4 regions of the Streptomyces sp. NPDC101393 genome follow, and region 1 is predicted to be linked to each of the others. Evidence: riboswitches for the same ligand, from Rfam matches in the RefSeq annotation. Region 1 holds a riboswitch; each other region holds the start of a gene.
The links. Region 1 has a riboswitch for cyclic di-AMP ahead of ACIRQ7_RS26710 (transglycosylase family protein). Riboswitches for the same ligand answer to the same signal wherever they lie in the genome.
Positions count from the first base shown of each region.

Region 2: another riboswitch for cyclic di-AMP. It lies ahead of ACIRQ7_RS04465 (NlpC/P60 family protein); the one in region 1 lies ahead of ACIRQ7_RS26710 (transglycosylase family protein).
Region 3: another riboswitch for cyclic di-AMP. It lies ahead of ACIRQ7_RS10010 (C40 family peptidase); the one in region 1 lies ahead of ACIRQ7_RS26710 (transglycosylase family protein).
Region 4: another riboswitch for cyclic di-AMP. It lies ahead of ACIRQ7_RS19830 (M23 family metallopeptidase); the one in region 1 lies ahead of ACIRQ7_RS26710 (transglycosylase family protein).

Region 1 is NZ_JBIWNU010000008.1:422,658-429,811, forward strand. Features, by position in the region: gene ACIRQ7_RS26695 (LysR family transcriptional regulator) at 1-578, shown strand, start outside; gene ACIRQ7_RS26700 (cytochrome P450) at 668-2,044, shown strand; gene ACIRQ7_RS26705 (transglycosylase family protein) at 2,319-3,347, shown strand; cyclic di-AMP (ydaO/yuaA leader) riboswitch at 3,609-3,778, shown strand; gene ACIRQ7_RS26710 (transglycosylase family protein) at 3,786-4,445, shown strand; gene eno (phosphopyruvate hydratase) at 4,724-6,004, shown strand; gene ACIRQ7_RS26720 (septum formation initiator family protein) at 6,146-6,598, shown strand; gene ACIRQ7_RS26725 (DUF501 domain-containing protein) at 6,666-7,154, shown strand, end outside.
Region 2 is NZ_JBIWNU010000001.1:1,037,729-1,044,882, reverse strand. Features, by position in the region: gene ACIRQ7_RS04470 (hypothetical protein) at 282-635, shown strand; gene ACIRQ7_RS04465 (NlpC/P60 family protein) at 795-1,958, opposite strand; cyclic di-AMP (ydaO/yuaA leader) riboswitch at 1,966-2,152, opposite strand; gene pcrA (DNA helicase PcrA) at 2,449-4,911, shown strand; gene ACIRQ7_RS04455 (peptidoglycan DD-metalloendopeptidase family protein) at 4,994-6,778, opposite strand; gene ACIRQ7_RS04450 (esterase/lipase family protein) at 7,003-7,154, opposite strand, start outside.
Region 3 is NZ_JBIWNU010000003.1:25,027-32,180, reverse strand. Features, by position in the region: gene bioB (biotin synthase BioB) at 1-605, opposite strand, end outside; gene ACIRQ7_RS10035 (8-amino-7-oxononanoate synthase) at 751-1,980, shown strand; gene ACIRQ7_RS10030 (helix-turn-helix domain-containing protein) at 2,006-2,896, opposite strand; gene ACIRQ7_RS10025 (ATP-binding protein) at 3,170-3,598, shown strand; gene ACIRQ7_RS10020 (LysR family transcriptional regulator) at 3,608-4,525, opposite strand; gene ACIRQ7_RS10015 (LysE family translocator) at 4,599-5,261, shown strand; gene ACIRQ7_RS10010 (C40 family peptidase) at 5,310-5,783, opposite strand; cyclic di-AMP (ydaO/yuaA leader) riboswitch at 5,787-5,952, opposite strand; gene ACIRQ7_RS10005 (hypothetical protein) at 6,269-6,577, opposite strand; gene ACIRQ7_RS10000 (ATP-dependent Clp protease proteolytic subunit) at 6,584-7,154, opposite strand, start outside.
Region 4 is NZ_JBIWNU010000005.1:712,481-719,634, forward strand. Features, by position in the region: gene ACIRQ7_RS19810 (cold-shock protein) at 300-503, opposite strand; gene ACIRQ7_RS19815 (helix-turn-helix domain-containing protein) at 1,501-1,848, shown strand; gene ACIRQ7_RS19820 (PP2C family protein-serine/threonine phosphatase) at 2,086-3,225, shown strand; gene ACIRQ7_RS19825 (DUF2332 family protein) at 3,279-4,601, opposite strand; cyclic di-AMP (ydaO/yuaA leader) riboswitch at 4,988-5,121, shown strand; gene ACIRQ7_RS19830 (M23 family metallopeptidase) at 5,133-6,377, shown strand; gene ACIRQ7_RS19835 (aldo/keto reductase) at 6,660-7,154, shown strand, end outside.

The DNA.
Region 1 (7,154 bases):
CCGTCTCCGCCGTCGATCTCGCCCGGGAGCTGGGCGTCTTCCGTACGTCCCACCCCCAGGTGCGGATCAGCTTGCAGATGGAGATGAGCGACCCGCTCATCGAGCAGGTGCGGCAGGGCACCCTGGACGTCGCGTTCGTCGGTCTTGTGCCGGGCGCCCGGACCGCCGGGGTGCGGGAGAAGGAGCTGGCCCGCGGCGAACTGGTCGCCGTGGTGGCACCGGGGCATCCGCTGGCCGGGCAGCGCACGACGCGGCTGTCGCGGCTGGCCCGGGAGACCTTTGTCGACTTCACCGCGGGGTCGGCGGCCCGCCGCCAGCGCGACGAGGCGTTCCGCGCGGCGGGGCTCACCTCGGACGTGGCGTTCGAGGTGACCACCGTCGAGTTCCTGGCGAAGCTGGTGCGCGCCGGGCTCGGTGTCGGCATGGTCCCCGAGGCCATCGCCTCCGAACTGACCGGGCTGCACACCCTGCGGGTCCGGCCCGCGCCCGAGCGCACCGAGCGGCTGGTGTGGAGCGGCCTCGGGCCGTCGCCGGCGGCCGCGGCGTTCCTGGAGCAGCTGGGGGTGGCCCCCGGGTAGACGGACCGGGCAACGGCTCCGGTGCGGCCCGGCGTACGCCGTGAGGTCCGCGGGTACGCCGGAGCGCGGCGGGCGGTTACGGTCGGGAGGTGCACGACAAGCCCGGTACCTGCCCTGCGGACGGCCCCGCCGAAGCCCCCTCCGCCACCCCCGCGAGCTGCCCCGCAGCCGCGCACGTCCCGCCCGCCCCCGAGCTCTTCACCTGGGAGTTCGCCACCGACCCGTACCCGGCGTACGCCTGGCTGCGGGAGCACGCGCCGGTGCACCGCACCGCGCTGCCCAGCGGCGTCGAGGCCTGGCTGGTGACCCGCTATGACGACGCGCGGCAGGCACTCGCCGACGCCCGGCTCTCCAAGAACCCGGTGCACCACAGCGAGGCGGCCCACGGCAAGGGCAAGGTCGGCATCCCCGGCGAACGCAGCGCCAACCTCATGACCCACCTGCTCAACATCGACCCGCCGGACCACACCCGGCTGCGCCGCCTGGTGGCGAAGGCCTTCACCCCGCGCCGGGTCGCCGCCTTCGCGCCGCGCGTACAGGAGCTGACCGACGCCCTCATCGACGGCTTCGCCGAACGGGGCGAGGCCGACCTCCTCCACGAGTTCGCCTTCCCGCTCCCCATCTACGCGATCTGCGATCTGCTCGGCGTCCCGCGCGAGGACCAGGACGACTTCCGGGACTGGGCCGGGATGATGCTGCGGCACACCAAGGCCGGGCAGAGCGGCGGTCCGCGCGGCGGCGTGGCGAAGTCCGTGAAGAAGATGCGCGGCTACCTCGCCGAGCTGATCCACCGTAAGCGCGAAACGCTGAGCGAGCGGGCGGACGGCGACGAGGACCTGATCTCCGCCCTGATCCGGGCCTCCGACCACGGCGAGCACCTCAGTGAGAACGAGGTCGCCGCGATGGCGTTCATCCTGCTCTTCGCCGGCTTCGAGACCACCGTCAACCTCATCGGCAACGGCACCTACGCGCTGCTGCGCCACCCCGCCCAGCGCGAACTGCTGCAGAAGTCGATCGCGGCGGGGGACAGCGAGCTGCTGGCCACCGCCGTCGAGGAACTGCTGCGGTACGACGGTCCCGTCGAGCTGGCGACCTGGCGGTTCGCGACCCAGGACCTGACGCTCGGCGGGCAGCGGATCGCCGAAGGGGACCCGGTCCTGGTGGTGCTGGCCGCCGCCGACCGCGACCCGGAGCGGTTTGCCGAGCCGGACACCCTCGACCTCACCCGGCGCGACAACCAGCACCTCGGATACGGACACGGCATCCACTACTGCCTCGGCGCGCCGCTGGCCCGGCTGGAGGGGCAGACCGCCCTCGCGACGCTGCTGACCCGGCTCCCGGACCTCCGGCTTGCGGCGGATCCGGACGATTTGCGCTGGCGCGGCGGGCTCATCATGCGCGGACTGCGGTCACTGCCGGTGGAGTTCACCCCCGCGCCGAGGGGCCCGCAGACCGACGACGACTGATGCGCCATCAGGCAAACCTCCTGACGCGTGACCTTTACGTGATCTCCACTACACCGGCTTGTGACTACCCGTAACCCCGGCTACCTTTCCACCCACGATCGACATGCTTCACCCGATCGGCCGAAGCGATGGCACGATGCACCCGTCCAACGGTGCGTTCCGCGCATCGGCGTACGGACAACTCAACCGCCGCTCGAAAGGCAACCGCATGCGTTCCGGGAACGGCCGACACCGGCGCCCCCGTCAAGCACCGGCCATCTTTGTCACGGCGGGAGTGACCGGCTCGGCCATCGCGCTGCCCCTGCTCGGCGCGGGCAGCGCACACGCCGCCGACACCGCCACCTGGGACCGCGTCGCCCAGTGCGAGAGCGGCGGGGTGTGGAGCTCGGCCTCGGGCAACGGCTTCTACGGCGGCCTGCAGCTGACGCAGGACATGTGGGACGACCACGGCGGCGCGACCTACGCCTCGCGCCCCGACTACGCCAGCCGCTCCCAGCAGATATCCGTGGCCGAGGCGATCCTCGACGACCTCGGCCCCGATGCCTGGCCGAGCTGCGCGGTGAACGCCGGGCTGACCCAGGACGGCCGCGCGCCGAGCGTCGACCCGGGCGGCACCAGCAGCCCGCGTCCCGACCCGTCGGAGTCCTCGGACACCGACGACTCCTCGAACCCCTGGGACCCGTCCGGTTCGTCGTCCGACGACCCCGACCCGTCGGACACCTCCGACGGGACGCCCGCGCCGGAGGCCTCGGACCCGTTCGAACCGACCGACCCCACGGACTCCTCCGACGCGCCCGAGGCGGACGAGCCCTCCGACTCCGCGACGCCGGGCGACGACGAGGGCGACCACCGCGGGGACCGGACCGACGGCAGCGACCGCGGGGACGACCGCGGGGAAGACAGCGGTCGTGGTGACGGGGAGAGCGGTTCGCCCTCCGACTCCGGCTCCGCCGACCGCGAGCCGAGCGAGACACCCACCAAGGGCAAGCACCGCGGCGGCAGCGACGACGCCGATGAGGACAAGAGCGACGGCAAGAGCGCCGGCCGGGGCGACGCGGACGCGGGCGGCTCGGGCGACGAGGACCGGCCGTCGGGCCGGCACGCCTCGCGCGGCGACGACGCGCACCGCACGGAGCCGGCCGACGGCGAGTACACCGTGCGTGCGGGTGACAGCCTGTCAGCCATCGCCGAGCGCCATGAGCTGGCCGGCGGGTGGACCGCGCTGTACGACCGCAATGAGGACGTCGTCGGCGACGACGCGGACCTGATCCACCCGGGGCAGCTGCTCAATCTGGGGAACTGAGAAGGGGAGTTCGGACACCTTCGCCCCATTTGAGGAAAGTGAGACATGGATCTCGTTCCGGGGCGTGGTGTCCGACCTGCCGCCCGATTCGATACCGGGTGCCACCTGCGGAAATGTGAGCAACCCGTGATCAAAAAGGGTCAACTTGGTTCAGAAGGTGGGGTTTGAACACCAAGGGGGTTCCTGCTTAACGTCAGGACCGCTCGCCAAAGCGGGCCCTTCGATCGCATCGCCGAATCCTGCCGGCGGTCGGAGGCAGTCGACGCGCAAGCGCCGAAGGCAGGAGCGGGGGACCCAAGGTAAGTGCCGGCCCCACCCGCGAAAGCGGGTCAACCGGCTTGGGGTGAAGCCATGTGTCATGCACACACGGCCGGGCAACTCACATGGCCCGAACCCGACAGCTCACCTCGTAGGCGTCGGTGAGGAAACGAACGAACCATGCTGATCATCAAGGGCAAGCACCGTCGTCCGTCCAAGGCCGTCCGCGTCGCCACCCTCGCGGGTATCGCCGGTGCCGCCGTGGCCGTCCCGCTGATGGGCGCCACTTCCGCCTCCGCCGCCTCCGTCTCCACCTGGGACCAGGTCGCCCAGTGCGAGTCCGGCGGCAACTGGTCGATCAACACCGGTAACGGCTACTACGGTGGCCTGCAGTTCTCGAACTCCAGCTGGGCCGCCGCCGGTGGTACCCAGTACGCCGCCCGCGCCGACCTGGCCACCAAGAGCCAGCAGATAGCCGCCGCCGAGAAGCTCCTCGCCATCCAGGGCCCGGGTGCCTGGTCCTGCGCCGGCGCCGGCAACCTGACCTCCGGTGGCCCCGCCGCCGACGTCGACACCTCCGGCAACGACGCGAAGACCGACTCCGCGCCGAAGCAGGAGGCCCCGGCCAAGCCCGAGGCCAAGGAGGCCCCGGCGCCCGAGCGGACCCCCGCGCCGAAGAAGTCCAACAGTTCCGGCAACTACACCGTGAAGGCCGGCGACACCCTCGCCAAGATCGCCAAGGCGCACGGCAAGGACTGGAAGTCCGTCTACTCGGAGAACAAGTCCGTCATCGGCGGCAACCCGAACCTGATCTTCCCCGGCCAGCAGCTCAACGTCTGAGCCGTCGTCCCCCTCATCGGGACCCCGTGAGACGGCCCCGCCCGGCGCGACCCCCGACGCGCCGGGCGGGGCTTCTCCGTTCCCCGGGCCGCGCGCCCCGCAGCCCCGTGACCGGCCGCTCAGTTCGAGATTTCCCGTTCCGCGAACAATGCGCCATACGCCCTGTGAACTGGGCCTTTGGGCCTCTTTTCGTCCCGCTGAGCGGGCCGAGGGCAAGCGGATCGGCCCGAGCCCGTTAGGCTCGTGCTGCAACTCCAGACACCCACGAAGGAGACAACGTGCCGTCCATCGACGTCGTCGTAGCCCGCGAAATTCTCGACTCGCGAGGTAATCCCACGGTCGAGGTCGAGGTCGGCCTCGACGACGGCAGCACGGGCCGTGCCGCCGTGCCGTCCGGCGCCTCGACCGGCGCCTTCGAGGCCATCGAGCTCCGCGACGGCGACCCGAGCCGTTACCAGGGCAAGGGCGTGGAGAAGGCCGTCCTGGCCGTCATCGAGCAGATCGGCCCGGAGCTCGTCGGCTACGACGCGACCGAGCAGCGGCTGATCGACCAGGCGATGTTCGACCTGGACGCCACGGACAACAAGGGCTCGCTCGGCGCCAACGCCATCCTCGGCGTCTCCCTCGCCGTCGCGCACGCCGCCTCCGAGGCCAGTGACCTCCCGCTGTTCCGCTACCTCGGTGGCCCGAACGCGCACGTCCTGCCCGTCCCGATGATGAACATCCTCAACGGTGGGTCGCACGCCGACTCCAACGTCGACATCCAGGAATTCATGATCGCCCCGATCGGCGCGGAGTCCTTCTCCGAGGCGCTGCGCTGGGGCGCCGAGGTCTACCACACCCTCAAGAAGGTCCTGAAGGAGCGCAGCCTCTCCACCGGTCTCGGCGACGAGGGCGGCTTCGCCCCGAACCTGGGCTCCAACCGCGAGGCCCTCGACCTGATCCTCGAGGCCATCAAGCAGGCCGGTTACGCCCCGGGCCAGGACATCGCGCTCGCGCTGGACGTCGCCGCCTCCGAGTTCTACAAGGACGGCTCGTACGCCTTCGAGGGCAAGAACCGCTCGGCCGCCGAGATGACCGAGTACTACGAGGGCCTCGTCGCGGACTACCCGCTCGTGTCCATCGAGGACCCGCTGTTCGAGGACGACTGGGCCGGCTGGAACGTCATCACCGAGAAGCTCGGCGCCAAGGTGCAGCTCGTCGGTGACGACCTCTTCGTCACCAACCCCGAGCGCCTGGCCCGCGGCATCGAGGAGAACTCCGCCAACGCGCTGCTGGTGAAGGTCAACCAGATCGGCTCGCTGACCGAGACCCTGGACGCCGTCGAGCTGGCCCAGCGCAACGGCTTCAAGTGCATGATGTCGCACCGCTCCGGTGAGACCGAGGACGTCACCATCGCCGACCTCGCCGTCGCCACCAACTGCGGCCAGATCAAGACCGGCGCCCCGGCCCGCTCCGAGCGCGTCGCCAAGTACAACCAGCTGCTGCGCATCGAGGAGATCCTCGACGACGCCGCGGTCTACGCCGGCCGCTCCGCGTTCCCGCGCTTCAAGAGCTGATCGGCAGCGGCTCCGCCGCACCTCGAAGCGTCCCCGGCAACGGTCCCGTACCGTTGCCGGGGACGGCTTTGCTTCCGAAGAGCTCGGCACGGAGCAGGGCCCCCGCGTAGGTTCTCAAGCCGGCGACACAGGGGAGGCGATGTGCCCGCGGACCGGTTCTCGACCGCGACCCGGCTCAAGGCGCTCGGAGAGCAGGCGGCCGCCCGGGTCTACCGTGCCCGGCAGCCCCGCCGCAACCGCCTCACCGGACGCGCCGCGCTGCTGGCCATGGTGATGTGCTCGCTCGTCGTCGCGCTCGCCTATCCCATAAGGCAGTACATCTCGCAGCGTTCGGACATCACCGACCAGCGTCGCGAAGCCGAGACCGCCGGCCGGGAGCTGGACCGGCTGCGCGACCAGAAGTCCCGCTGGCAGGATCCGGAGTACGTCCGGCAGCAGGCCCGGCGGCATCTGCACTTCGTCGCGCCGGGGGAGACCGGATACATCGTCCAGGACGGTTCCGGCACGGCCACAGCGAAGAAGGGGCCGCCGACGGCACAGCGCCCCTGGTACGAGAACCTGTGGGACGGCGTCGACTCCGCCGACAAGCGGTAGCCCGTACGCCGGGATTCCGCACCGCACTCCCGCCCCCTCCGCACCACTCACCTCACCGAAAGCGCACATGGACACCGCCCCGCCCCAGACCGAGCCCACCGAGCCCACCGCCGCGGACATCGCCGCCTTCAAGCAGCAGTTGGGCCGCCCGCCGCGCGGGCTGCGTGCCATCGCGCACCGCTGCCCCTGCGGGCAGCCGGACGTCGTCGAGACGGCGCCGCGCCTGGAGGACGGCACCCCCTTCCCCACGCTCTACTACCTCACCTGCCCGCGCGCGGCCTCCGCGATCGGCACGCTGGAGGCCAACGGCGTGATGAAGGAGATGACCGAGCGGCTGGCGAGCGACCCCGAGCTGGCCGCCGCCTACCGCGCGGCCCACGAGGACTACATCCGGCGGCGGGACGCCATCGATGTGCTGCAGGGCTTCCCGAGCGCGGGCGGGATGCCCGACCGGGTCAAGTGCCTGCACGTGCTCGTCGGCCATTCCCTCGCGGCCGGACCGGGCGTCAACCCGCTCGGCGACGAGGCGATCGCGATGCTGCCGGAGTGGTGGCGG
Region 2 (7,154 bases), on a different contig from region 1:
AAGGGGGCGGGCCACCGCCGGGCCCGGCACGGCGTCCGATCCGTCACCGGACGGATGCCGGCAACGGCGGGGAGTCGGCCGCCTGGAGGAGGACGCTAAACCTGGGTGTCACCAAGGAGCCTTCACTTGCCCGGCACTGGTCGCTTTCGGCCGCTTCCGTTACGTGAATGCTCGCCCGGTCACCGCCGGCGAGGCCCGGGACCGGCATGTCCTGACCGATGCGGCGATTGCGGGCGCCCTGCCTGAAGGCCCGTGCTATGCGGCGGATACGATCCAGCACTATGGACGTAGTAACCAATATCTTCGTCGGTCTGCACATCATCGGCATCGCCTCCCTGCTGGGCGGCTTCCTGACCCAGATGAAGGCCATGAGCGCCGGCGGCGCCCGCTTCGTGCCGGCCATGCTGCACGGCGCGCTGACGATGCTGGTCACCGGCATCGTTCTCGTCGGCCTCAACCAGGCCGACGACCATCCGGTCAACAACCTCAAGATCGGCATCAAGCTGGCCGTCCTGGTGGTCATCCTGGCGCTGGTCTACGTCAAGCGGGACGAGGAGAAGGTCGACAAGGCGCTCTTCGGCGCCGTCGGCCTGCTCACGGTCGCCAACATCTTCATCGCGGTCCTCTGGACCTGAGGACCCCAAAAACGGCACACCGCGCGGTCGGCGCACTCCGGACTCCGGAGGCGATGACCGCGCGGTGGCCTGTGGGGGGTGGCCGTGGGGGGTGGCCGTGTGGGGGGTGGACTCAGGGGGAGGCCGCGGGAGCGCGGCCCCCGTGGAGCGGGCGGGCCCTCAGGCCGGGCGGACGCTCCCGTATATCGGCATGTAGTAGATCGACTCCTCGCGGACGCTGGCGCCCGGTTTCGGAGCGTGGATCATCTTGCCGCCGCCTATGTACATCCCGACGTGACTGATGTCGTCGTAGAAGAAGACCAGGTCACCCGGCTGCAGATTCTTGGTGGCCACCCGCTCGCCGGTCTTCACCTGATCCCAGGTCGTCCGCGGCAGATCGACCCCGGCCGCCTTCCACGCCGCCTGCGTCAGACCCGAGCAGTCGAAGGAGTTGGGGCCGGTCGCGCCCCAGACGTACGGCTTGCCCATCTGGGCACGGGCGAAGGCGAGCGCCTTCGCGGCCTTGGAGGAGGTCTGGCCGTCGCCGGTCGAACCGCCGCCGGACCCGCCGGCCGAGCCGTCCGAGGAACCGTCGCCCGGTCCGCCGCCCTGCCGCTTCTGGTCCGCCTCGCGCTGCTTGCGCTCCTTCTCGGCCTGCTCCTGGGCCTTGCGCTTGGCCTCCGCCTCCTTCTCGCGCTCCAACTGCGCGAGGCGCGCCTTCTCCTGGGCGGTCAGCCGGGACAGCAGCTGCCGGGCCTCGGCGAGCTTGCCCTGGACCGACGCCTTGGACTCCTTCAGCGACACTTGCGAATCCTGCAGCCGCTCCAGGCTGCGGGTCGCCTCGGCGCGCTGGTGCGCCGCCGCCGACTGCTGCTCCTGATAGTCGCTGACGGCTTGCTTCTGCCGGCCGGTCAGCCGCTCCATCAGGTGGCTGCGGTCGAAGAACTGCTGCGGGTCCTTGGCGAGCATCAGCTGCGCGGTCGGGTTCATGCCGCCGGTGCGGTACTGCGCGGCGGCGTAGGTCCCCAGCTGGCGCCGGGACTCGTTCATCTTGTCGGCACGCTTCGCCGCGGCGTCGAGAAGGCCGTTGACTTTGTCGCGCTGCTCGTCGGCGTTCTCCTTGGTGGCGTTGTACTTCTCCGTTGCCACCTCGGCCTGGTGGTACAGGTCGTCGACCTTCTTCTTGACCTCTTCGATGCCGGGCTTGGGCGCCCTGGGGGCCGCATCGGCGGACTGCGAGAGCAGCGTGACCGAGGCGAGGGCAGCAGTGGTGAGCCCGGCGGCCGTACGACGGCTTCCGGGCGAGGTGAGTACGCGGGTGCGCGGCTTGCGATGCGACGCCAAGGCCGGCGACTCCTTCCGTGGACCGCCTACCGGGTTAGCTGTCGGGTTCGGGCGGGTGTCGCTGACGGAAGGCTTGCCCTACGGTCCGTACCGCCGCTGGCGACGGCTGTACGGATCGATTCACCCCGGTGGTGCTGGTGGGTCCCCGGCTCCGGCTGCCTTCGTGGCAGGAACGGACTCGGCGTGGCGGCCCGTGCTGACGCTTTCGTCCGCGGGGATGCGGGCTGCCTGAGCGTGCACGGTAGCCAACTCGTGTGGCTCCTGTGAAGGCTGATGTTCGATTTGCCCGAAACCTTTTCGTGACCTGAACGCGATGCGGGGGCACTTGCGCCAGATGTCGGATTCGGTTACGTGACGGAGAGCGGTGCGGCCGGTTCCGGACGGTGAACCCCCCTTGTCCGCTCCGGCAGACGGCGCCTCTCCACGTCCGCGACCGGTATCGGCGACTCCGGCGCGGGCTGTCAGTGGGGCGCTCTAGACTCGGTGGGCGATGAGCAGCCTCTTTGACGACAGCTTCCTGGCGGACCTCGGCCCCAAGGGTGAGGAGCCCCCGCCCCCTCCCGAGGACGAGCACGGCCCGCCCGCGGAGGAGGTGCCGGCCGACCTCTTCGGCGGCGCTTTCGACGCGCCCGCGCCCAGGGAGCCGTACTACCGCGACGGCGCCCCCCGCCCGGCCGTCGATCCCGCGGCGCTCCTCGACGGGCTCAACGACGAACAGAAGGCCGCCGTGGTGCACACCGGCGGCCCGCTGCTCATCGTCGCCGGCGCCGGTTCCGGAAAGACCCGGGTGCTGACCCACCGCATCGCGCATCTGCTCGGCTCGCGCCATGTCCACCCCGGCCAGATCCTCGCGATCACCTTCACGAACAAGGCCGCGGGCGAGATGAAGGAGCGCGTCGAGGAGCTGGTCGGACCGCGCGCCAACGCCATGTGGGTCTCGACCTTCCACAGCGCCTGTGTCCGCATCCTGCGCCGCGAGTCGAAGAAGCTCGGCTTCACCTCGTCGTTCTCGATCTACGACGCCGCCGACTCCAAGCGGCTGATGGCGCTCGTCTGCCGGGACCTGGACCTCGATCCCAAGCGCTTCCCGCCCAAGTCCTTCAGCGCGAAGATCTCCAACCTCAAGAACGAGCTCATCGACGAGGAGGACTTCGCCGGCACCGCGGCCGACGGCTTCGAGAAGACCCTGGCCCAGGCGTACGCGATGTACCAGTCGCGGCTGCGCGAGGCCAATGCCCTGGACTTCGACGACATCATCATGACGACGGTCCATCTCCTCCAGGCCTTCCCGGATGTCGCCGAGCACTACCGCCGCCGCTTCCGGCACGTCCTCGTCGACGAATACCAGGACACCAACCACGCGCAGTACACCCTCGTACGCGAGCTGGTCGGCCCCCATGAGTCCGCCGCCGAGCTGTGCGTCGTCGGCGACGCCGACCAGTCGATCTACGCCTTCCGCGGCGCCACGATCCGCAACATCCTCCAGTTCGAGGAGGACTACCCGGACGCGACGACGATCCTCCTGGAGCAGAACTACCGCTCCTCGCAGACGATCCTCTCCGCCGCCAACGCCGTCATCGAGCGCAACGAGAACCGCCGCCCCAAGAACCTCTGGACGGACGCCGGCGCCGGCCCCAAGATCACCGGCTATGTCGCCGACACCGAGCACGACGAGGCCCAGTTCGTCGCCGACGAGATCGACCGGCTGACCGACGCCGGCGACGCCAGGGCCGGCGACGTCGCCGTCTTCTACCGCACCAACGCCCAGTCCCGCGTCTTCGAAGAGATCCTGATCCGGGTCGGGCTGCCCTACAAGGTCGTCGGCGGCGTGCGCTTCTACGAGCGCAAGGAGGTCCGCGACGTCCTCGCCTACCTGCGGGTCCTCTCCAACCCGGAGGACACCGTCCCGCTGCGCCGGATTCTGAACGTCCCCAAGCGCGGCATCGGCGACCGCGCCGAGGCGATGATCGACGCCCTGTCCCTGCGCGAGAAGATCACCTTCCCGCAGGCGCTGCGCCGGGTCGACGAGGCGTACGGCATGGCCGCGCGCTCCGCCAACGCCGTCAAGCGGTTCAACGTCCTGATGGAGGAGCTCCGCACCATCGTCGAATCCGGCGCGGGCCCCGCGACCGTCCTGGAGGCGGTCCTGGAGCGCACCGGCTATCTCGCCGAGCTGCAGGCCTCCACCGACCCGCAGGACGAGACCCGCATCGAGAACCTCCAGGAACTCGCCGCCGTGGCCCTGGAGTTCGAGCAGGACCGCGGCGAGGAGAGTCCCGGCACCCTCTCCGACTTCCTCGAACAGGTCGCCCTCGTCGCCGACTCCGACCAGATCCCGGACGAGGAGGAGGACGGCAGCGGCGTCGTCACCCTGATGACGCTGCACACCGCCAAGGGCCTCGAATTCCCCGTCGTCTTCCTGACGGGCCTGGAGGACGGCGTCTTCCCGCACATGCGCTCGCTGGGACAGACCAAGGAGCTGGAGGAGGAGCGCCGCCTCGCGTACGTCGGCATCACCCGCGCCCGCGAACGCCTCTACCTCACCCGCTCGACGATGCGCAGCGCCTGGGGCCAGCCCTCGTACAACCCGCCCTCCCGCTTCCTGGAAGAGATTCCGGCCGACTACGTCGAGTGGAAGCGCACGGGCCCCGCGACGCCGTCCGCCTCGATGGGCGGCCTCTCGGGCGGCGGGGGCGGCGGCTTCGGTTCGGGCATCACGGCCGGCATGTCGTCGGGGCGGGCGAAGGGCCCCAGCGGGTTCGCGACCCGGCGGGGCAAGGAGCATCCGGTGGTCGCGCTGGCCATCGGGGACCGCGTCACCCACGACAGCTTCGGACTCGGCACGGTCGTCGGGGTCAAGGGATCGGGCGACAACGCCGAGGCGACGATCGACTTCGGCGGCGAGAAGCCGAAGCGGCTGCTGCTGCGGTACGCGCCGGTGCAGAAGCTCTAGGAAGCGCGGCCCGGCCGGGGCGGATCCGCCCCGGCCCTGACGCCGCCACGGGGGCGGTTGCCGGTGCCTGTGGCGTCCTGGGTCAGTTCGGGTCGAGACCGTGACTGGTCAGCCACGGCAGCGGGTTGATCGGCTCGTTGCCGCCGGGGCGCACCTCGAAGTGCATGTGCGGGCCGGTGGAGTTTCCGGAGTTGCCCGAATAGGCGATCTGGTCACCGGCCTTGACCGATCCCGACCGGATCTTGGTGCTGCTCAGGTGGCAGTACCACGTCTCGGTGCCGTCGGGCGCTGTCACGATCGCCATGTTGCCGTAGGCGGAGTCCAACTGCGTGCGGACGGTCCCGTCGGTGGCGGCCATGACGGGCGTGCCGTAGCTCACCGGGAAGTCGATTCCGGTGTGCACGGACATCCAGTTGACGCCGGCCTGGCCGAAGAGCGCACTGAGTCCGTGCTGCTTGACCGGCAGCACGAACTTGGGGCGGGCGGCCTCCTTGCGGGCCGCCTCCTCCGCCTTGCGCTTCTTCTCCAGCGCCTGCCGCTCCTTGAGGTCGATCCGCTCCTGGGTGCGGTTGGCCCGGTCGGCGAAGTCGTCGGCGCCCCGGCTGAGTCCGGTGAGCTGGGTGTCGAGCTTGCTGTTGGCCACGGACGGTTTGACGTCATCGGGCGACGACGCCGCCTGCGTGCTCTTCTCGTCCTTGTCCTCGGCGCCCAACCCGGAGACCGAGGCGGCGGCGACGGCGCACACGCCCATGGCGGCGACCGAGGGAACGGCGACGGTCAGCAGCGCCGACCGCTTGACCGTGCGGCGGCGCCCGCGCCCGCGGACGGCCTTCCCGGCGGCCGGGCCCTCGATGCGCGCCTCGCCCATGGCCGCGACCGGCATGGCCTGCGTCATCGCGTCGGCGACGGACGCGGCGTCGTCGGAGGGGGCGGGCTCGTGTGAGGGGGAGGCGGCGGTGGCGTCGTCCTCGGAATCCGCGCCGTCACGGGTGATGCCGGGCTCGTACGCGGCCTGCACACCCTGGCCCCAAGTGGTGGTTTCCCACTGGCTGCTGTCGTCGGCGGGCGGCCCGGCCTGCGCGGGGATGTTGGCCATCAGCCCCTGGTCGGTGGTGGCCCAGACCGCCGTGGCCTCGAAGCTGCCGGTCTCCTCCACCGCGGTCGACCCGTACTCGGCGGTGTCGTACGCCGGGGTGCCGTACGCGGTGGGGTAACTCCCGGTGTCGTACGCCCCGGTGGGGAAGCTGCCGGTGTCGTACGCGCCGCCCGGGTAGCCGCCGTCGTGGCCGACGGTCGCGTAGGCCCCGGTGTCGTACCCGGGCTGCCCGTAGGCGGCGGACCCATGGGCGGCGGTCGTGTCGTACCCGGTGGTGTCGTAGGCGGGCGCCTCGTACGCGGTGTGTGCGTACGGGTCGTAGCCCGGGTCGGTCTGCTGCGCGCCGGTGGCGGCGTAGGCGCCGGTGTCGTACGCGCCGGTGCCGGAGAGGTCGTAGCTACCGGTGTCGTACTGGCCGGGGGCGAAGGCGCCGCCGGTGATGGTGCCGGTGTCATACCCGCCCGAGGCGTAGCCGCCGGCCGGGTAGGCGCCGGTGTCGTATCCGCCGCTGCCGGTGTCGTACGTCCCCGTGGCGTAGGTGCCCGTGCCGTACGCCTGGGTGTCCTGAGCGGCGTAGCTGCCGGTGTCGTACATGCCGGTTTCGTACGAGCCCGGGAGCGAGCCGAAGAGCGGGTCGCCATCGCCGAATTCGGCGCAGCCGGACGGGGAATGCTGCTGCCCGTAGGGGTCGTAGACCGGATAGTGGGCATACGAGGCGTCGGAAGCGGGTCCTGTCGGAGGCTGGGCCTCCGATGGGTGACGGTCGTTCACCAACTTCTCTTTCGCCTCGGCAGCAGGAGAATTAGCGGCGACTGTACCCGGCGGTATGCGACGGCGACAATCTTCCACAGGTTTCCGGCTCGCCAAGACCGGGCATTTGGCCGCCTTTCGGCAGCGGGCATGCGAGTTCTTGGCGCCCCGTTCGAGGTTTGTTCGATGTCCGGCCAAGATCACTTTGCCGTCACGGGGCGATTGTCGCGTGGCGGGCGAGGAGATCAGGCCACCGAAATGGCACTCTCGGCCCCTTTCGCCGCCCCGGCCGAGGCGAGCGCCTCGCGGATGCCCGACGCGACGGTGCCGTTGACCGGTAGCGCGAGATGTCCGACACCGGCGACATGCACGTTGCGCGCGATCAGATCCGGGTGGG
Region 3 (7,154 bases), on a different contig from region 1:
CACGCCGACATGCCTGCCGCCTGGGCCTGCTGGACGGTGGAGACGCGGTCGGCGAAGTCATGGGTGGTGCAGATGTCGCCGTAGGTGGCTTCCGAGGTGTTGAGGTTGTGGTTGTACGCGTCGGCGCCCGCCTCGCGCAGCCGTCCGGCCTGGCCGTCGCTGAGCAGACCGAGGCAGGCGCACACCTCGATGCCCTCGTTCTGCTCCTTGATGGCGGAGATGGTCTGCGAGACGCGGTCGACGTCCTTGTCCGTGGGGCCGCGGCCACTGGCGACCAGGCAGACGCGCTTGGCGCCGCCGGCCACGCCCGCGGCGGCCGCCTTGGAGGCGTCATCGGGCTTGATCCAGGTGTACTTGAGGATCTCGGCCTTGGAGCCCAGCCGCTGGGAGCAGTACGAGCAGTCCTCGGGGCACAGGCCCGACTTCAGGTTGACGAGATAGTTGAGCTTGACCCGCCGCCCGAACCACTGGCGGCGTACCTTCCCGGCCGCGGCCACCACATCGAGCAGTTCGTCGTCGGACGTCGCCAGCACGGCGAGCGCCTCTTCGCGGGTCGGCAACTCACGTCGCAGCCCCTTGTCCACCAGTGTGTTCAGCAGGTCCATGGCGTTGATCCTTGCTTACGCCACCGCCCCCGGCCAAGGAGGATTCCCACAACGACGACGGATCGGGGTGTGTGTATCGCCACACCGTGGCCTGGCGGAACGACCGCTAACGTCTATCGACAGCCAACAATCGAGAAGGATGCCGATGCTGCAGGACTCCGCCCCGCCGCAGGTCCACGACGCCCTGCCGGCACCGCCCGCGCTGCCGGGCCAGGGGGCCCCGCGGGATGTGCGCGGTGCGGCCTTCGACTGGATCGACGCGGCGGGCGCCGAGCGCCGGCGCGCCGGTCTCGTCCGCACCCTGCGGCCCCGTCCCGCGGAGTCCCCGCTGCTGGATCTGGCGAGCAACGACTACCTGGGGCTGGCCCGCCATCCCGAGGTCACGCGGGGCGCGGCACAGGCCGCACACCGCTGGGGCGCCGGCGCGACCGGGTCCCGGCTGGTGACCGGGAGCACCGAGCTGCACGCCCGGCTGGAGCATGAACTCGCCGAATTCTGCGGCTTCGAGGCGGCTCTGGTGCTTTCCTCTGGTTATGCCGCGAACCTCGCGGCCGTCACGGCCCTCACCTCAGACGGCACCCTCATCGTCTCCGACGCCGGCAACCACGCCTCCCTGATCGACGGCTGCCGCCTCTCCCGGGCCCGCACCGCGGTGGTCCCGCACGCCGGTCCGGAAGCCGTACGCACGGCGCTGGCCGGGCACGACGGGCGGGCACTGGCGGTCACCGACTCGGTGTTCTCGGTCGACGGGGATGCCGCGCCGCTGCCCGCCCTCGCCGAGGCCTGCCGGGCGTACGGCGCCGGGCTCGTCGTCGACGACGCGCACGGGCTGGGGGTGCTGGGCGAGGGCGGACGCGGCGCACTGTCGGCCGCCCGGCTCGCCGGCGACGGCGATGTGGTGGCCACCGTGACGCTCTCCAAGTCGCTCGGCTCCCAGGGCGGCGCCGTGCTGGGCCCGGCCCGGGTCATCGAGCATCTGGTCAACACCGCCCGGTCGTTCATCTTCGACACCGGACTCGCGCCGGCGGCCGTCGGTGGCGCGCTCGCGGCGCTCCGGCTGCTGCGCCGCGAACCGCAGCGCGCGGCGCGGGCCGGGGAGGTGGCCAGGGCGCTGCACGGCAGGCTGACGGCGGCGGGCCTGACGGCGGTCCGGCCGGACGCCGCGGTGGTCTCCGTACGCGCTCCGTCCCCGGAGCAGGCGGTGCGCTGGGCCGCCGACTGCCGCGAGGCCTCCCTCCAGGTGGGCTGCTTCCGTCCGCCGTCCGTGCCCGACGGGATCTCCCGGCTGCGGCTCACCGCCCGCGCGGACCTGACGGACGCGCAGATCGACGAGGCCGTCGGCACGATCGTGGCCACGGCGCCCGACCGCCGCTGAAGGGCGGTGCGCCGGCCGGGCGCTCTCATCCGCTGCCGTCGTCCCGCTGGAGGCCCGCGAACCGGGCCAGGACCTCACGCGATTCCGCGTACGGGAGGGCGTCCGCGCGCAGAGTGGCGAAAGCGTCGCCGTACGCCCTGAGTTCTTCTTTCCGTGCGAGATGGAGACTGCTCACCAAATGGTCGAGAACGACCACATCCAGGTCCGGGGTGAGCGGAAAGGAGAGGATGACGAAAGGCCCGGTGATGCCGATATGGGGACCCGCGGAAAACGGCATGATCTGTAAACGGATATGCGGCAGCCGGGACATCTCCAGAAGATGCCGCACCTGGGCGGCCATCACCTCGGGACCGCCCACCGGCCGCCGCAGCACCGCCTCGTCCAGCACCGCCGACACCTCCAGCGGACGGGAGCCCCGCAGCACCGACTGGCGCGCGATCCGCACCTCCACCAGGGCGTCGATCTTTTCCTGCGGCAGCCCGGTCAGCGCGGCGGCGGTGGCCGCACGGGCGTAGTCGGGGGTCTGCAGCAGCCCGGGAACCACCATCGTCTCCAGGGTACGGGCGTGTGCGGCCTCCGCCTCCAGACTGAGGAAATCGCGGTAGGCGGGCGGCAGCAGCTCGCCGTAGGCGTGCCACCACTCCCGGCGGGCCGCTGTGCGGGCGCCGCGTGCGCCGCGCCCGCACAGCGCCGTGAGGAGCGTGCGCAGCGCGTCGTCGGTCACGCCGTACGCGTCGAGTAATCGCTCCGCGTCGGAGGGGCGCAGCCCGCTGCGGCCGGTTTCGATGCGGCTGACCTTCGACTGGTGCCAGCCCATCAGCCGGGCCGCCTCACCGCTGGTGAGCCCGGTGAGGGACCGCAGGCGCCGTAACTCCGCGCCCAATTTGCGGCGGCGCACCGCGATTCCGTTGTGCATACAGCCTCCTGGCGAGGGAAGCCTCGCGCGTGGGTTCCGGCGTCGGTCCTGGTTTCGGATCCGTGCGCTCAAATACGTTCTCGCGTAGCAGAGTTCACCGCTTCGAGCGACAGATTTATATATATCTTGGTGGATCGACCACCACACCGGCAGCTTGGGTGGCACTCTGGCGCAAAGCAGTATTCCGAGGCCGAAACGGTGTCCCGACCGGCATCTCGATTTCCCGGCGGATGCGCCGGAATCGGACCTCGGCGGGAAAGGGACGGCGTCGCGATGGCAGACCACCAGGAATCCTCACTCACACTGCCGAGCGACCCGGCCTCGGTCATCGTCGCGCGAAGACATGTACTGCGAGTGCTCGGCGAATGGGGCCTGCCGGCCGACACCGGGACCGCCGACGCCGTCCGCCTGATCGTCTCCGAACTCGCGACCAACGCCGTCCAGCACACCTTCGGGCAGTCACCGACGTTCACCGTCGACATGCGGCTGGAGCGCGATGAGCAGCTGCGCATCGGCGTCACCGACAGCTGTCCGCGCTGGCCCCAACGGCTGCCGGCCGCGGTTCAGCAGGACAACGGCCGGGGCATGGTCATCATCCGCTTCCTCGCCGCGGAATCCGGCGGGCGGCTCACGGTCGTGCCCACCGCGTCCGGCGGGAAGACCGTGTGGATCGCGATGCCGTGGACCCTCGTGCTGCCCTGAGCGCGCGCGTCACTGCGCGGGGGAGTGCCGGGTGAACGCCCCGTGCAGCAGGGCCCGCAGGGTGTCGGCCGCCGGGGTGCCGCCGCCGGGGCGGTAGGCGATCGAGATCGTACGGTGCAGCTCGGCCCGGTCCAGGTGGCGGATCCCCAGCGGGGTCACCGAGCCGGTGGCCATCATCTCCGGCACCACCGCCACCCCGAGCCCCGCACTCACCAGCGCACACACCACCGCGTAGCTCGGCGATTCACAGCGCACCGCCACGCTCGCCCCGGCCGCCGCCAGCGCCTCCTCCACCTCGCGCCGGTTGGGGTTGGCCGGCGCCATGCTGACCAGCGGCTGCCCGTCGAGTGCGGCCAGCGGCAGCCGCCCGCTCCCCGCCGAGAGGGCGTGCCCGGGGGCCGTCACGAGCACCAGCTCCTCGGTCAGCAGCGGCTCCAGCCGCACCCCGTCCGGGACGGACGACACCTCGCCCGGCACATACGCATGCGTCAGCGCCAGATCCACCTCGCCGAGCGCCACCGCAGCCGTCCCCAGCGGCGGTACGTACTCCGTGACGCTCAGCTCCACATCGGGGTGCGCCCGCCGGAACGAGCTGAGCGCGGGCGGCAGCAGATGCGTCCCGGCGGTCATGAACGTGCCCACCCGCAGCCGGCCACCGGACAGCCCCGTCAGCCGGGACAGCTCGTGCCGGGCGAGATCCAGCTCGTCCAGCACCCGCCGGGCCCGTACGAGCAGCAGCTCCCCGGCCGCGGTCAGCCGCGCGCCCCGGTGGTGGCGCACCAGCAGTGCCGCCCCGGCCTCCCGCTCCAGCTTGGCGAGCTGCTGCGAGAGCGCGGGCGCGGTGTAGCCCAGCCGGGCGGCGGCGCGGGTGATCGACCCGGCCTCCGCCACCGCCACCAGAGCAGCGAGCCGCGTGGGGTCGTACATATAAGAACCTCTTCAGGCAGACCAAGAAGATTGCCAATACCCATTAAAGGCTCCGACCGGCGAAGCTGGCTGCATGGACGGACAGCTGATCGCCTTTTCCGGAGTCGCCGCGGGCATGGTCGCCATGCCGGGCGCGGACTTCGCGGTCGTGGTGCGCAACGCCCTCGACTCGCGCCGGGCGGGGGTGGCCGCCGCGGTCGGCGTCGCGGGCGGACTGCTGGTGCACACGGCGCTCGCGGTGGCCGGGCTCGCGGCCGTCCTCGTCGCCGTACCCGCGCTCTTCGGTGCGGTCCAACTCCTCGGCGGAGGCTACCTGTTGTACCTGGGGTCGCGCGCGCTGATCGCGGCGGCCCGCCGCCCGGCGGCAAGCGGGGACGCCGAGTCCGCCGGGCAGGACGGCGGGGACGCCGCGGTGCCGGCGCACCGCCTCGGCACCGCGGCGAGCCTGCGCCAGGGCTTTTTGGCCAATGCGCTCAACCCCAAGGCGCCGGTGCTCTTCCTCAGCCTGCTCCCGCAGTTCGTTCCCGCGGACCGGCCCGCGCTGCCCCGCACCTTGCTGCTGGCAACGATGGTCGTCGCCATGGCCCTGGTGTGGTTCCCCGCCGTCGCCCTCCTCGTCGACCGGCTGGGCAGCCTGCTGCGTCGCCCCACGGTCGCCCGCGCACTGGAGGCCACGACGGGCGCGCTGCTGACCGTGCTGGGCGGCGTCCTCCTGGTGGAGTTGGCGCTGGCCTGATGACCGGCGCCCGCGCCGTCAGCACCGCACGCCCCGCCGCCCGTACGGTCAGCCGACCCGTCCGTACGACACCGAGCGGCTCCAGATCTTCTCCAGCCGCACCACGGTGCCCGGCTTCGGCGCATGCCAGACCTGGCTGCTGCCCGCGTAGATGCCGACGTGGTAAATGCCCTTGCCCGCATGGAAGAAGACCAGGTCACCGGTTCTGCGGGAGCCGGCCGGCACGTGCCGGGTGCGACGGTACTGACCGGTCGCCGTACGGGGCAGGGCCTTGCCCGCCCGCCGGAACGAATACAGCATCAGCCCCGAACAGTCGAAGCGGCGTGGTCCTATGGCGCCGTACTGGTAGGGGGAGCCCTCTTTGGAGGCGGCGATCCGCAGCGCCTTGGCCGATACGGCTGCCGCGTCGGCGCCCGTGGTCCCTCCTGGGGCGAGTGTGGTGCCCGCGACGGTGGCCAGGGTGAGGGCGGAAACGATGCCGGCTCGTGCCAGCAGATTCGGCACATACATGCGCATGGTCATGCGCGACCCTTCGTCAGCCGCCTGCGAAGGATGACCTGTCGGGTTCGGGCAGGCGAAGATGCCCGGCCTTGCGTACGGCTTCACCCCAAGGAGCCCGTCGGCCGTGGCGGCCGTGGCCCCGTCGTGCTCGGGTCCTCCGCTCCTGCCGATCCATCAGCGTCGACCGGACATCCGGGACGGCGGCAGGATAAGGCGCCCGTCCGGACCGCCCCGTCGCTGTGGCGGGGTCTTGTCGTCGGAGGGATCGTTACGCACCGCGCACCCGAAATCCGAGTTGAAAATGCCCTATGTGAGATTCGCCACATTTGGGCTGATTGGTTACAAACGTCCCTTTTGGGGTAGTTCGAAGGGGGCTTCCGGCCCCGGGACCAGCGGCGAAACATGAAGTGCCGCACGAAGTGCGTGCGCCCAACGCAATTCGCCGCCCCCATATGGCAGGCACGGACGCTACGCCGTACGTGCGGGCCGGACGGGACTGTGTCGCCTCAGATGTCGGGCGGCGCCGGGACCGTCAGCAGGCGGGTGCGGCGTTCACCGCCCAAGACCCGCAGCGCGCGGGTCAGTGTCGCCGCATGCAGTTCACTCTCGCCGCGGTCGTGCATCACGGTCAGCGCATCACGCAGCGCGGTGGCTCTGCCGACCAGGGCCTGGGCGGCCCGCAGGCTGCTGTAGGTGCCGTCGCAACGGGCCGGGTTGATGCGGCCGAGCAGGTCGATCACCTCCAGATAGCGGTCGATGAGATCTCCCTCGGCCCGCGTCAGCGCGGGCAGCGGCGGCAGTTCGGGGGGTAGCATCCGGGCTCACCGCGCGCCGGGCGACGGCTGCTTGCGGGTACGGGTGAGCGCGTCGATCAGGCCGTATTCCTTGGCGGCCGGGGCGTCGAAGATCGTGTCGCGCTCGATGTCGGCCGCGATCCGTTCGCGGGACTGCCCGGTGTGCCGCGCCAGCATCTCTTCCAGCAGGGCGCGGGTGCGCAGCAGTTCGTCCGCCTTGATCTGCAGATCGGTGGCCTGGCCCTGCACCGGTTCGCCGAACGAGGGCTGATGGATGAGGACCCGGGCGCCCGGCAGGGCCAGCCGCTTTCCGGGGGCGCCGGCGGCCAGCAGGACCGCCGCGGCGGAGGCGGCCTGGCCCAGGCAGACGGTCTCGATGTCGCAGGAGACGAAGCGCATCGTGTCGTAGATGGCGGTCATCGCGGTGAACGAGCCGCCGGGAGAGTTGATGTAGAGCGAGATGTCCTGGTCGGGCGCGGCGTGTTCGAGATGCATGAACTGGGCCATCACGTCGTTGGCCGCGGCGTCGTCGACGGGGGTGCCCAGGAAGACGATGCGCTCGCTGAGCAGCTTGGAGTACGGATCCAGGGTGCGGGTG
Region 4 (7,154 bases), on a different contig from region 1:
ACGAGCCGCACGAAGAATCGCAAGAACGAACCGATGAAAAGAAATGGAACAAAGCGGGCCGGGAATATGTCAGCCGTGCACGCCGAAGAGAGGGCGATAACGCCACTGAGAAAGGCGATATCGCTGCCGGGTCATGGAGCCGCTGGATTTGCAGGCTCGCCGCGGCCATGGCGAATGGGCAGGAACAGGCTGCCCCGTGCCGCTGGTGCGGTCATCGCGCGCACCAGGGAATCGTGCAAAAGAACGAGCTGGGGCCCGCACCCCAAGGTGCGGGCCCCAGCTCGGTGTACGCGTCAGCGTCAGGCGGGAACGATGTTCTCGGCCTGCGGGCCCTTCTGGCCCTGGGTGACGTCGAAGGTCACCTTCTGGCCTTCCTGAAGCTCACGGAAGCCCTGGGCAGAGATGTTCGAGTAGTGGGCGAAGACGTCAGCGCCGCCACCGTCCTGCTCGATGAAGCCGAAGCCCTTTTCCGAGTTGAACCACTTCACGGTGCCAGTAGCCATGTCATATCTCCTTCGGGGCAGTGCCCGGAGCCCGCACCGTGCGGACTCCGCAATCGCTGCGTTGATCACCCGTCCGGAGATAAACACCGGAAATACGAAAGCGTTCCCGCCGCATATACCGGCGAGCCCGCTTGCAAGTCTTGGGAACCACAACTGCAACTGAGAGCGACGGTAGCACGGCACCGAAGGCTCCGCACGGCACACCATCCCCGGCATTTCGGGAGCACAAAAAACCCTTGCCGCCACGGTATTCATTTCTATCGTTGCGGCATTAGATATTTGGCATCGCCGCCCGCACCTGTACGGCCGGGGAATGTGCCGCGGCTCCGGCTCGCCGCTGCCGCTCCGCAGGGTCGGCGGCGAGCCGGAGCGGCGGCAGCCGTGGCGGCGTGGCCGGGTGGAGCAGGGCGTGGAGGCGCCAGGCCGGGCCGTGGCCCGCCATGCCGGGCCCAGGGGGGCGCGGCCCGTGCGGCGGGTGGCCGCCGGAGGGTGCGGGGCGGGCCGGCCCTGTTGCCGGAGGCCCCGCAAATCTATGGTGGACGCAGTAGACATTCGTCGTTCACGTGGCTACCGTTTCTCTCGTAGCCAACGAAGTCAGTGCGTCGCGGCAGAGCGGGAAGTGCCGCGAACACGACAGGCGCGGCAGTGGAGTGGCGGAGCCAGGATGTGCAGGGGCCCCGCGGCTGGCTGCCGGGCCGGGCGGCCCGAGGGCCGCCGAGCGTGACTGCACGACAGAGATCAACCGGAAGAGAAGGAAGAGGAGTACAAGCACCATCAGGATCGCCCGAGCGAGGACACGTCCGCTCGGGTACCGCAGGCCCTGGATTGGAAGGTGGTCCCCGGTCACGCAGCTGCGATCCGCGCATCCCCGCCCCCTCGGGCGCGCATGCGACAAGAGACGGTCGGCGCTCAGCGCCGGCAGATGGTGTTGACACCCCTCGGGGCCCTGGTGCCGCACGGCATCAGGGCCCCTCGACGCGTCCTATGAAGAGGTTCGATGACCGCAGAGACTCCCCCGCACACCACCGACAAGTTCGATGACGACGACTACCCCGCGTACACCATGGGCCGGGCGGCGGAGATGATCGGCACCACGCCCGCCTTCCTGCGGGCAGTCGGCGAAGCCCGGCTCATCGTTCCCTTGCGCTCCGAAGGCGGCCACCGCCGCTACTCCCGCTACCAGCTGCGCATCGCGGCCCGCGCCCGCGAGCTCGTCGACCAGGGCACGCCGATCGACGCCGCCTGTCGCATCGTCATCCTCGAAGACCAGCTCGAAGAGGCCCAGCGGCTCAACGAATCCTTGCGCCGACCCGCCGCCGGCCCGGGGCAGTCCACCGCCCCCTGACACTCGGCGTGGGTCGTGCCGCCGCACAGCGCCCCCCGGAACCACGAGCCCCCGCGGCCGGCCCGCTGCATCGCCTGCGCTCAGGCAGCGGAACGCCGATGCCGGGGCGGGCGGGCGACGGGGGCCCGCCTTTCTCATGACCCGACCGGACCCCGAGGATTCGCCGCCCGACCGCGCAGCGGAAAGCCTTGGGTGGTCGAGTGCGCGAGGGGCGGGAGTGGGAAGAGGCCGGTGCGGATGCTTCGAGGCGGGAGTAACCGCGCGGGCGACGGGGAGCGGCGTGCGCGCCGCGACCGGATGTCGCCGTTCGGTCGCCGCCTGGCCCGCTGGCTCCCCGCCATCCTGGTGGTCGGCGGCTTTTTCTTCGACGTCACGACGCCGAGCCGCTATACCGCCGCTCCGTTCTTCTCCGCGGCCCCTCTGGTCGCCGCGCCCCTCTACTCGCTGCGGGGTACCGCCTTCACGGCGCTCGCCGCGCTGGCCGGCGAGGTCCTGGTCGCGAGCTATCACAGCTCCCAGGACCAGCGGGAGTCGATCACCGAGGTCCTCACGGTCTTCGTCGTCGCCGTGCTGTCGCTCGGCATCAACCGGGTCGTGCGGAGGAGCGACGCCCGGCTGGCATCGGTGCGGGATGTCTCGGAGGCCGCCCAGCGAGCCGTGCTGCCGCTGCCGCCCGACCGGCTCGCGGGGCTGTGCATCGCCGCCCGTTACGTGGGCGCGCGGGTGGACGCGCAGATCGGCGGCGATCTCTACGCGGTGCAGGACACCCCGCACGGCGTACGGCTGATCGTCGGCGACGTACGGGGCAAGGGCCTGGAGGCGGTCGAGGCCGCGGTGATCGTCATCGGCGCCTTCCGCGAGGCGGCGGAGCAGGAGGCGACGCTGGAGGCGGTGGCGGGCCGGCTGGAGAGGGCCCTCCAACGGGAGGGCGGGCGGCGCGAAGGGCTCGACCGGTTCGAGGGGTTCACCACGGCCGTACTGGCCGAGATTCCCTCCAAGGAACACTCCGTGCTGCGCGTCCTCAACCGCGGCCACCCGGCGCCGCTGCTGCTCGCGCCGGACGGCGGCCTCCGTGAGCTGGCTCCTGTATCGCCCGCCCTGCCGCTGGGGCTGAGCGACGTGGCGGGGTGGCCGGACCGGGCGGACGAGACGTTCTTCCCCGCCGGATCCCTGCTGTTGCTGTTCACGGACGGGGTGACCGAGGCCCGCGATCTGGCGGGCCGGTTCTACGACCCGCAGGCCCGGCTGCGCGGACGGCACTTCGCGGGGCCCGACGACCTCCTGGACACCCTCTCCGCCGATGTGGCGCGGCATACGGGCGGGCTCCCGGTCGACGATATGGCGCTGCTGGCGGTCCAGCGGCCGTTGGGTGGCTGAGGGCAGGCCGGATCCGGGACGTCGTTCCAGGGCCTGGCATCTCGGCTCAGGTCCTAGTCGTCGAGCTGAGCGGTCCGGTCCTCGCTCCGGTCCGCCGCGCCTGCGCTCTTCTCCTCCTGGAGCCAGTACAGGGTCTGGCCGTATTGGCCGTATTGGCCGTATTGGCCGTATTCGCCGTGCGGGCTGTCTCCGCCTTCCTGGCCGAACCGGCCGTCCCGGCCGTACGCGTCGGCTCGGCCGGCTTCGCTGTACCGGCCCGTGAGCGCGACCGGGTGCTCGTCCAGGGCGAGGGTCAGCAGGTGGCTGTCCTCCGGCCGCAGGGACCGGTGCGCCGGCGCGGTGATCCACGGCAGCACGGTGTGGTGCTCGTGGGAGATCCAGTGCCCGGGGCTGGGCCGCGCGGCGAGCAGGGACCGTACGACGCGGGCGAACTCCTCGCGGCGGGCGGGCGGAAGGGAGCCCAGCGCGGTGGTGTGGAAGACGACGAGCGTCGCCTCGGGCGGCGCCTCGGCGGCGAGCGCGGGCAGCTCGTCGACCGGGTCGCCGCGCCGGATGCGGGGGCGGGGGAACGGCCGTACCGCTTCGACGGCCGCCGCGAGCCGGGCCGCGCGCTCGCCGTCGCCCGGCCAGACGAGGGCCTGCAGCCAGCGGAGATCGTCGGCGTCGGCGACCGGGTCGAGCGGGTCGGGGCCGATACCCGCGCGCCAGACGACCTCGGGGGCGGCGAAGGGTCTCCCCGCCTCCTCGACGGCCGCCTCGGCAGCCGTCCCGAGCGCCGTTGCCCCAGCCGTCCCGGCAGGCGCCCGGACCGCTCCTGCCGGCTCCCCGTTCGTACGGCAGGCGAACGTCACCGGGCTCTGCGGGGCACCGCTGATCACCCCGTCGTCGTACCCGGCCGAAGAGCGATCGTGGTGGCGGTAGCGGTAACGGTCGGGGTGCAGGCACAGCCCCGCCGAGGTGCCGATCTCCAGCAGCGCGAGCGGCTGCGGCAGCCGGGCGAGCAGCGGCAGCAGGGTGGCGCAGCGGGCCGGTTCGTCGGTACGGGCGGAGCGCCGCATGATCACCGCGCGGACCTCGTCCCAGTGCCGGATCGTCCACTCGCGCCAGCGTCCGTACGCGGCCTCGCCGTGCGGCCCCTGCTCGGCGTGCGGGCCGTCGAGATAGCGGACGGCGGCCAGGAGGAGGTCCGGCTGCTGCTTGTCACCAACGGGCAGCGCCCCGGACAGCAGGTCGCAGTACTCGGCGTCCTGGCTGATGCGTGCGGTCAGCTCCTCGTGGGCGGGAGAGCGCCCGCGCGCCTGCCACCAGGAGAACTCCGCGTACCGATCCGCCACTGCCTGCGCGTTGGTGACCACGTTGACGACGTTGACGACCATGATCCGACGTTACTGCTCTCACTCTCCGTAATTGATGGGCACCCCTCCGCATAACGACTCATGCACAATCGCCGCGGGGCCGTTTGGCGAGCCGCGGCCAACTCGCCCGGTTTGGCGTGCCAGTGGGCGCATAAGTCCACGCCAAAGCTTGTGCGCAATACCTGTTGTTTCGCGGGAACGCTTGGAATTCGGATGCCATCTCTATTACTGTCCGATAACGCAGCGCGGTCGTCCCAGCCGTCGCAAGTGGCGGCACCGCGCGGCCAACGCCGAATCCCGCATGCGCACTTCCCGCACCACAGGTCACTCTCCACGTCATTCGTCACGCCACCCGTCTGCGTCACGCCACTCGTGCACGTCAGACAGCTCATGGATGTCTGCACCTTCTGGGAACTGCGCCAAGGGAACCGGGGAACCACCACCTTGGGGTGAATCGGACGCCTCTCGCCGGAGGCGCCCGTAGGAGACCTTCCTGCTCCGAACCCGTCAGCTAACCCGGTAGGCGTGAAGGAAGGAAAGGAGTGCGCCCCCGTGGCGTCCAACAGGCCTGCCCCCGAGGCTCCGTCCGGCTACGACCTCGATGACCGAGGCCCCTTCAACGCCTCCTTCCACGGCGCCGCACCCGGCCTCGGCCTCCATGACGACGATGTCGCCACGGGCAATGGCAATGACGAGGGTGCTGACGGCGGGTCGCTGGGGGAGTGGAATCCCACCGAGGAGTCCCTCCGCCCCGTCCGCGGCAAGCACAAGGTGATCAAGCAGCGCGGCGGACTCGCCCGCAGCGGCACGGTCCTGGGCGTCGGCGTCATCGCGGCGGTCGGCGCCGGCGGAATGGCGACGGCCGAGGACCGCCCGCCGGCCCCGATCTCGATGCCGGACCTCGGCGGAATGGCCGACGACCTGGCCGACAAGATGCCGGACGCCGCGTCCCTCCCCGGAATCGGCACCCTCATATCCGACTCCGACTCGGAGGCCGACTCCGACGCCGGCCCGGATTCGGGTACGGACGCCGAGCCCGGCTCCGGCACCGCTGCCGCCGCAGGCCCCGACTCCGCCACCGCTGCGTCACCTGCCGCCGCCGGCCCGCTCTCCCGGGCCGGCCTCAGCCAGGACGAGGCCGCAGGGGGCAAGGACGCCGGCGAGGCGCTGCGCCACCGCATCCTGCAGCAGGCCGACGCGCAGCAGGGCGCCGCCGAACAAGAAGCGCGCGAGGCCGCGGAAGCGGCCGCCATCAAGCAGGCCGAGCAGGACGCGGCCGCGAATCATCAGCAGGCCGAGCAGGACGCGGCCCGCAAGAAGGCGGCCGAGGTGGAAGCCAAGCGCAAGGCCGAGGAAGCAGCCCGCGAGAAGGCGGAGGCCGAGCGCCTCGCCGAATTGGCGAAGAGCTTCCTCGCGCCCGTCTCCTCGTACACCCTCACCGCGAGTTTCGGCCAGGCCGGCGACCGCTGGTCGGCGGACCACACGGGGCAGGACTTCGCCGCACCCACCGGCACCCCCGTCAAGGCGGTGCACTCCGGCACCATCACACAGGCGGGCTGGGCCGGCTCGTACGGCTACCGCGTCGTCCTCACCCTGGACGACGGCACCGAACTCTGGTTCTGCCACCTGTCCTCCATGGTGAAGACCTCCGGCAAGGTCAACACCGGCGACGTCATCGCCCGCGTCGGCGCCACCGGCAACGTCACCGGCCCGCATCTCCACCTGGAGGTCCGCCCGGCGTCCGGCGACCCGATCGACCCGATGCCGTGGCTGCGCGACCACGGGGTCAACGTCTGACGGACTCGGAGGCGATGTCTGACGGTCCCGGGGACGATGTCTGACACCGACGGGTGTCAGCGTCTGACGGCCTCGGGGTCGATGCCTGGCACCGATGGGGCAGCGTCTGACGCCCGCGGGTCAACGTCTGACACCGACGGGTCAGCGCCTGACGCCCGGGGGCCGAGGTCTGACACTCACGGGTCAACGTCTGATGCCGACTGGCCCGGGACGACCGCTGTCATGTGCGGTGTTGGGGGCGGCGGGGGAATATCTCCCTCCGCCCCGACGCTGCAACCACGCATGACCGCCACACACTCCACCGGCCCGGCCACGCCTTCCGGAAGCTCCGGCATCCCCGGAAGCGCAAGCCCCTCCGGCACCGCCCGCAAGCCGCTCGGCTCGCTCTCCGTCTCGCCGCTGTCCCTCGGCGGCAACGTCTTCGGCTGGACGGCCGACGAGGCGGAGTCCTTCGCCGTACTCGACGCGTATGTGGCCGGCGGCGGCAACTTCATCGACACCGCCGACGTCTACTCCGCCTGGGTGCCGGGCAACAAGGGCGGCGAATCCGAGACCGTCATCGGCAACTGGCTGGCCGCGCGCGGCAATCGCGACGACATCGTCATCGCCACCAAGGTCGGCGCCCACCCGGACTTCAAGGGCCTCTCCGCCGCCACGATCAAGGCCGGCGTCGACGCGTCGCTCGCGCGCCTGCGCACCGACCACATCGACCTCTACTACACCCACTACGACGACGAGTCGGTCGAGGTCCCGGAGTTCCTCACCGCCCTCGACGAC